2 regions of the Mycobacterium seoulense genome follow, and region 2 is predicted to be linked to the other one. Evidence: predicted binding sites of a transcription regulator. Region 2 holds the regulator's gene; the other holds the start of a gene.
The links. The regulator HspR, encoded in region 2, represses chaperone genes until heat shock. The targets are predictions, from matches to a motif close to ANNTGAGTNNNNNNNACTCANNT.
Positions count from the first base shown of each region.

Region 1: the regulator HspR is predicted to act here: its motif matches at 2,057-2,079, upstream of lon (endopeptidase La).

Region 1 covers NZ_AP022582.1:1,589,576-1,592,985, forward strand. Annotated here, with positions in the region: gene lon (endopeptidase La) at 1-2,044, opposite strand, end outside; gene G6N37_RS07170 (phytanoyl-CoA dioxygenase family protein) at 2,165-3,295, shown strand; gene G6N37_RS07175 (alpha-hydroxy acid oxidase) at 3,370-3,410, opposite strand, start outside.
Region 2 covers NZ_AP022582.1:4,806,143-4,809,552, forward strand. Annotated here, with positions in the region: gene dnaK (molecular chaperone DnaK) at 1-16, shown strand, start outside; gene grpE (nucleotide exchange factor GrpE) at 13-645, shown strand; gene dnaJ (molecular chaperone DnaJ) at 698-1,876, shown strand; gene G6N37_RS22260 (heat shock protein transcriptional repressor HspR) at 1,876-2,262, shown strand; gene G6N37_RS22265 (aldose 1-epimerase) at 2,263-3,153, opposite strand; gene G6N37_RS22270 (FAD-binding oxidoreductase) at 3,166-3,410, opposite strand, start outside.

The sequences.
Region 1 (3,410 bases), 2.3 Mb from region 2:
TCGACACCAGGGCGGTCACCATGGTCACACCGGCCGACGGGCCGTCCTTGGGCACCGCGCCGGCGGGCACGTGCACGTGGATGCGCCGGTCGAGGGCCTGGGGGTCGACGCCCAACTGGGCGGCGTGCGAGCGCACGTAGGACAGCGCGATCTGCGCCGACTCTTTCATCACGTCGCCCAGTTGACCGGTCAGCTGCAGACCCGGCTCGCCGTCGGTGGCCCCGGCCTCGATGTAGAGCACGTCGCCGCCCAGGCCGGTGACGGCCAGGCCGGTGGCCACCCCGGGCACCGCCGTGCGCTCGGCCGATTCCGGCGTGAACCGCGGGCGGCCAAGGTACTCAACCAGATCCGGCTCGTCGATGGTGATCGGCTCGGAAGTCTCCGCCAGCTTGGTGGTCACCTTGCGCAGCGCCTTGGCCAGCAGCCGCTCGAACTGGCGCACACCGGGTTCCCGCGTGTAGTCGGCGGCGATCTTGCGCAATGCCGCATCCGTCAGCGTGACCTCGTCCTCGGTCAGCGCCGCACGTTCCCGCTGCCGGGGCAGCAGGTAGTCGCGGGCGATCGCGACCTTGTCGTCCTCGGTGTAGCCGTCGATCTGAACCAGTTCCATGCGGTCCAGCAGGGCCGACGGGATGTTCTCGATGACGTTGGCGGTGGCCAGGAACACGACGTCGGACAGGTCAAGGTCGAGATCCAGGTAGTGGTCGCGGAACGTGTGGTTCTGCGCCGGGTCCAGGACCTCCAGCAACGCGGCCGACGGGTCACCCCGATAGTCGGAACCGACCTTGTCGATTTCATCCAGCAGCACAACGGGATTCATCGATCCCGCCTCGCCGATGGCACGCACGATCCGGCCCGGCAACGCCCCCACATAGGTGCGCCGGTGCCCGCGGATCTCGGCCTCGTCGCGCACACCGCCCAGGGCGACGCGCACGAACCTGCGGCCCAGGGCCCGGGCGACGCTCTCACCCAGCGACGTCTTGCCGACACCGGGGGGACCGGCCAGCACCATCACCGCGCCGGAGCCGCGCCCGCCGACGACCTGCAACCCGCGCTGGGCGCGGCGGGCACGCACGGCCAGGTATTCGACGATGCGGTCCTTGACGTCGTCCAGCCCGTGGTGGTCGGCGTCCAAAACGCCGCGCGCGGCCTTCAGGTCCGTCGAGTCCTCGGTCCGCACGTTCCAGGGCAGGTCGAGCACGGTGTCCAGCCAGGTGCGGATCCAGCCGCTCTCCGGGCTTTGGTCGCTGGACCGCTCCAGCTTGCCCACCTCCCGCAATGCGGCCTCGCGCACCTTCTCCGGCAGATCTGCCGCCTCGACGCGAGCCCGGTAGTCGTCGGATCCGTCGGGCTCACCTTCGCCCAGTTCCTTGCGGATCGCGGCCAGCTGTTGGCGCAGCAGGAACTCCTTCTGCGTCTTCTCCATGCCCTCGCGCACGTCCTCGGCGATCTTGTCGTTGACCTCGACCTCGGCCAGATGCGAGCTGGTCCAGTCGATCAGCAACCGGAGCCGCTCGGCGACGTCGACCGTCTCGACCAGTTGCCGCTTCTGCTCGCTGGACAGGTAGGACGCGTACCCGGAGGTGTCCGCCAGCGCCGACGGGTCGGTCAGCCGGTTGACGTAGTCGACGATCTCCCAGGCCTCGCGGCGTTGCAACATGGCCAGCAGCAGCTTCTTGTACTCCGACGTCAACGCCTTGATTTCGTCCGTCGTCTCGGCCTCGGGCACCTCGGTCACCTCGACCCACAGCGCCGCGCCGGGCCCCGACGCTCCCGTCCCGATCTGCGCCCGGCGCTCACCGCGCACGACGGCCGCCGTGCCGCCGCCGGCGATGCGTCCGACCTGCAATATCTTGGCGATCACACCGTGCGACGGGTAACGGTCGTCTAGCCGGGGCGCGATGAGCAGCTGCCCGGATTCACTCGCCTGGGCAGCGTCGATCGCCGCCCGCGCGGCCTCGTCGAGCGCGACCGGGACGACCATGCCGGGCAACACGACGGTGTCGGTGACGAACAGCACCGGCATTGACTTGGCTTCAGCCATCAATCCTCCAAAATCTGAGTCTGATGCGCTCAACCCAGCCCGGCGCCGGTTTGTTCCCTCCCGGGCCCCCTCCGCGGCTGAGTGCTGGCGATCACACTGGCGGTCTTGGATAATCGGCCCGTGCCGCTGACGCACCCCGCCCCGACCGCCCTTGACCCGGACGTCCTCGAATCCGCGGCCAGAGATCTCGCCTCCACCGGCGCCATCACCTTCCTCGTCGACGACGACGCCGTCACTTACGCCGTCGAGGGTTCGACGATCCGCGTCGGCGAGGGGCAGCGCACCGGAGATGCCGTCGTGCGCCTTTCCCGGCAGTCGTGGGACGACATGGTCGGCCAGATCCGCACGGTCATCAACCTCCTGCTCAGCGACGAGTTGTCCTTCGAGCGGGGCGGCTTCGACCAGCTGGCCGACTGGGACCCGGTCCTGCGGTACCTGCACGCCGGCATCCCGCCGTACGACCCGGCTCGCGCCGACTTGGGCGGGCGCGACCCGCTCGCCACGTTCACGCTCGACGCCGACGACGCCGAGTTGGCCGCTCAGCTGCAGACCATGGGTTACCTGCACGTCAAGGGGGTCTTCGACGCCGATGAGATGCGGGCCGCCAACCGCGAGATCGACCGCCTCGCGGCCCAGGCCCGACCCGGGGACGACCGGTCGTGGTGGGCCACCGCCGAGGACGGCGGGAGCGTGCTGTGCCGATTGGTCTACGCAACGCTGCGCTCGCCCGCCCTTGCCGCGCTGGAGAACGATCCCAGGGTGCGCAGGCTGGGCACCCTGATCGATCCCGCGCTGCGCACCGCGCCCGACCGGATGGAAGGCAGCGCGGTGTTGCTCAAAGTCCCGGGGAACACCAGCGGGCTGTCCAACATCCCATGGCATCAGGACTGCGGCATGGGCGGACACGCTCTCATGTGCCCCGCGGTCAGCATCGGCATTCAACTCACCGGCTCGGACGCCGGCACCGGCAACCTTCAGGTGGTACCGGGCAGTCACGGTCAGGCCATTCATTACCGGTGGGAACAGCGGCTCCAACAGGTACCGGTGGTGAGCATCGACACGGCCCCGGGCGACGTGACCGTCCACGTCCAGGACCTGATGCACGCCTCACCCCGGCCGACCGGGGCCGGCGGCCGCCGCACGATGTACGTCACGCACTATCCGCCGCAACTCTTCGAGCACGTCGGGCCCGGCGAGGCCTTCAACGACCTGGTACGCAACCGCACCGAACGGGTCGCCCGCCTGCAGTAGCACCGAGATTGCCGCCATGGTCGCGCCGGGTACCTACCGCATGACCCTCACGGCAATCTCGGCGCAGACGACCGTCACGCGAGCGGCGCAACGGGCCCCAGCCGCCGCAGCTGCG
Region 2 (3,410 bases):
CCGGGAGTCCAAGTGACCGAAGGTAATCCACAGGAGCAGGTGACCGTCACCGACAAGCGGCGGATCGACCCTGAGACCGGTGAAATCCGGCACGCCTCTCCCGGCTCCGCGCCGGGAGAGGCTGCGCCGGGCGACTTCTCGGGTGAGTCACCCGAGGAGGCCGGCAAGGCCGCCGAACTGCTGGGCGACCTGCAACGGGTCCAGGCGGACTTCGCCAACTACCGCAAGCGTGCGCTGCGCGACCAGCAGGCCGCGGCCGACCGGGCCAAGGCCGGCGTCGTCAGCCAATTGCTGGGCGTGCTCGATGATCTCGAGCGGGCGCGCAAACACGGCGACCTGGAATCCGGCCCGCTGAAGTCGGTGGCCGACAAGCTGGACAGCGCCCTGACCGGACTCGGTCTGACGGCGTTCGGCGCGGAAGGCGAGGACTTCGACCCGGTGTTGCACGAAGCCGTGCAGCACGAGGGCGGCGGCGGCGACGGCTCCAAGCCGGTGATCGGCACGGTCATGCGGCAGGGTTACAAGCTGGGCGACCAGGTCCTGCGGCACGCTCTGGTCGGCGTCGTCGACACGGTCGCCGACGAGGGTGGCGCGCCGGCCCAACCGGCCGAATCGCACGATAACCCCGGCGCATCCGGTGAATAGACCACACAATCAGCACAACAAAAGACAGAAAGGTGAGAGGGGGTGACGCGACATGGCCCAGCGCGAATGGGTCGAAAAGGACTTCTACAAGGAGCTGGGCGTCTCCTCTGACGCCAGTCCCGAAGAGATAAAACGCGCGTACCGCAAACTGGCGCGCGACCTGCATCCGGACGCCAATCCCGACAACCCCGCCGCGGGCGAGCGATTCAAGGCGGTCTCCGAGGCGCACAACGTGTTGTCGGATCCGGCCAAACGCAAGGAGTACGACGAAACCCGCCGCCTGTTCGCGGGCGGCGGTTTTGGCGGCCGCCGGTTCGACACCGGGGGTTTCGGCGGTTTCGGTGCCGGCGGTGACGGCGCCGAGTTCAACCTCAACGACCTGTTCGACGCCGCCGGGCGAAGCGGCGGCGCCAACATCGGGGACCTGTTCGGCGGCCTGTTCGGGCGCGGCGCGAGCGCCCGTCCCAGCCGGCCGCGGCGCGGCAACGACCTGGAGACCGAGACTCAGCTGGATTTCGTCGAGGCCGCCAAGGGTGTGGCAATGCCGTTGCGGCTCACCAGCCCTGCGCCGTGCACCAACTGCCACGGCAGCGGCGCGCGGCCGGGGACCAGCCCGAAGGTGTGCCCCACCTGCAACGGTTCCGGCGTGATCAGCCGCAACCAGGGCGCGTTCGGGTTCTCCGAGCCGTGCACCGATTGCCGCGGCAGCGGCTCGATCATCGAGCACCCGTGTGAGGAGTGCAAGGGCACCGGGGTCACCACCCGCACCCGCACCATCAACGTGCGGATCCCGCCCGGCGTCGAGGACGGCCAGCGCATCCGGCTGCCCGGGCAGGGCGAGGCCGGATTGCGTGGGGCGCCGTCGGGCGACCTCTACGTGACCGTGCACGTGCGGCCGGACCAGGTGTTTGGCCGCGACGGCGACGACCTCACCGTGACCGTTCCGGTCAGCTTCACCGAATTGGCCTTGGGTTCAACAATTTCGGTACCCACACTGGACGGCAAGGTCGGCGTCCGGGTGCCCAAGGGGACCTCCGACGGCCGCATCCTGCGGGTGCGGGGGCGGGGCGTTCCCAAGCGCAGCGGCGGCAACGGGGACTTGCTGGTCACCGTCAAGGTCGCCGTGCCGCCCAACGTGGAAGGCGCCGCGGCCGAGGCGCTGGAGGCCTACGCGGCGGCCGAGCGGGCCAGTGGGTTCGACCCACGAGCGGGATGGGCGGGTAATCGCTGATGGCCAAGAATTCACGGGAAGAGTCCCGGACGTTCCTGATCTCGGTGGCGGCGGAGCTGGCCGGCATGCATGCGCAGACCCTGCGCACCTACGATCGCCTCGGCCTGGTCAGCCCGCGCCGCACTTCCGGTGGGGGACGGCGTTATTCGGAACACGACGTCGACCTGCTGCGTGAGGTGCAGCGGCTGTCCCAGGACGAGGGGGTCAACCTCGCCGGCATCAAGCGCATCATCGAACTGACCAATCAGGTCGAGGCGCTGCAGTCGCGGGTCAAGGAGCTGACCGACGAGTTGGCGCAGGTGCGCGCCGGGCAGCGCCGCGACCTCGCGGTGATGCCCAAGAGCACCGCCGTCGTGGTGTGGCAGCCGCGCAGAACACGCGGCTGATCAGACCCGGATCGAGAACTGCGTGAGGGCCGGTTCGCCCGGCCGGGCGAGGCGGTAGCCGCCGCGGCGCAGAGCGTCGGTCGGTGCGGTCATCGGCTCGAAGCACACGATGGCTTCGGCGGTGGGCGCGAAGATCTGTGTCGCCGGATACCCCCGGTCGAAGCGCACCTCCAGCCGCCGGCCACCGCCCGAGACCGCGAACACCGCGCCGTCGGGGACCTCGTCGTAGGCATCGTCGAAAGCCTTGTCCCCCAGGGGTTCCGACAGCGCCGCAGGTGGCTCGGATTCGCCGGTGGGCAGCCCGAGGTCGTCAAGCCGCAGATGCCGCAGCGGCGGAGTCTCGATCACCCATTCGCCGCGGGCGACGTCCGGCAGGCGCAGGTAGGGATGAAAGCCGAAGCACAGCGGGACCGCCCGGTCGCCGGTGGCGGTCACCGTGGTGCGCACGGTCAGCGTCCGCTCGGCCAGCCGCACCGCCACCGTCAACACGTGCGGGTAGGGAAAGCTGGCCAGCAATCGGGGATCGGCGGCGAAATCCAGCTCGGCAGTCAGCTGGTCGGCCGACTCGGCGGTCACCCGCCAGCCCGGGTGGCCCGCCAGCACGCCGTGGATCGGCAAGCCGCTGGGATCGGCACGGACCCCGTTCTGGCCCGGCGTGAGCGTCGTCGTCACGCCCTCCGCGGTATAGGTGTTGGCGCCCAACCGGTTTGCCCAGGGATACAGGATCGGTATCCCCATCGTCTTGCCCGCCGTCACGTAGGCGTCCAGCCCGCGCCGTTGCCCGAGCAGCTCCACGCCGGCATCGCGCAGCGAGGTGCCGATCATCCCCGCCTCGGGCACGAATTCCGCGGTCACCGTCGATGCCGGGTCGCACAGGGTGACGACACGCATGTCTACCTCCACTCAACTCGATAGCGGGTCGTGCTGAATGCTTTCCGGCGGAGCGCCTTTGGCGATGAGGGCGGCCTTGGTGGCCCGCACCATGGCCGGGCCCCCGCAGATCAGGATCTGCCGGTCACCCCACCCACCGTATTTGGTCACCACGTCGGGGAGCCGGCCGGTCTGGCGCACGTGCAGGCCGCGCGGCGGCGTGACGTCGGGATAGTCGGCCGCCCACGCCGGGTCGGCGCTGTACTCGGAGACCGGCG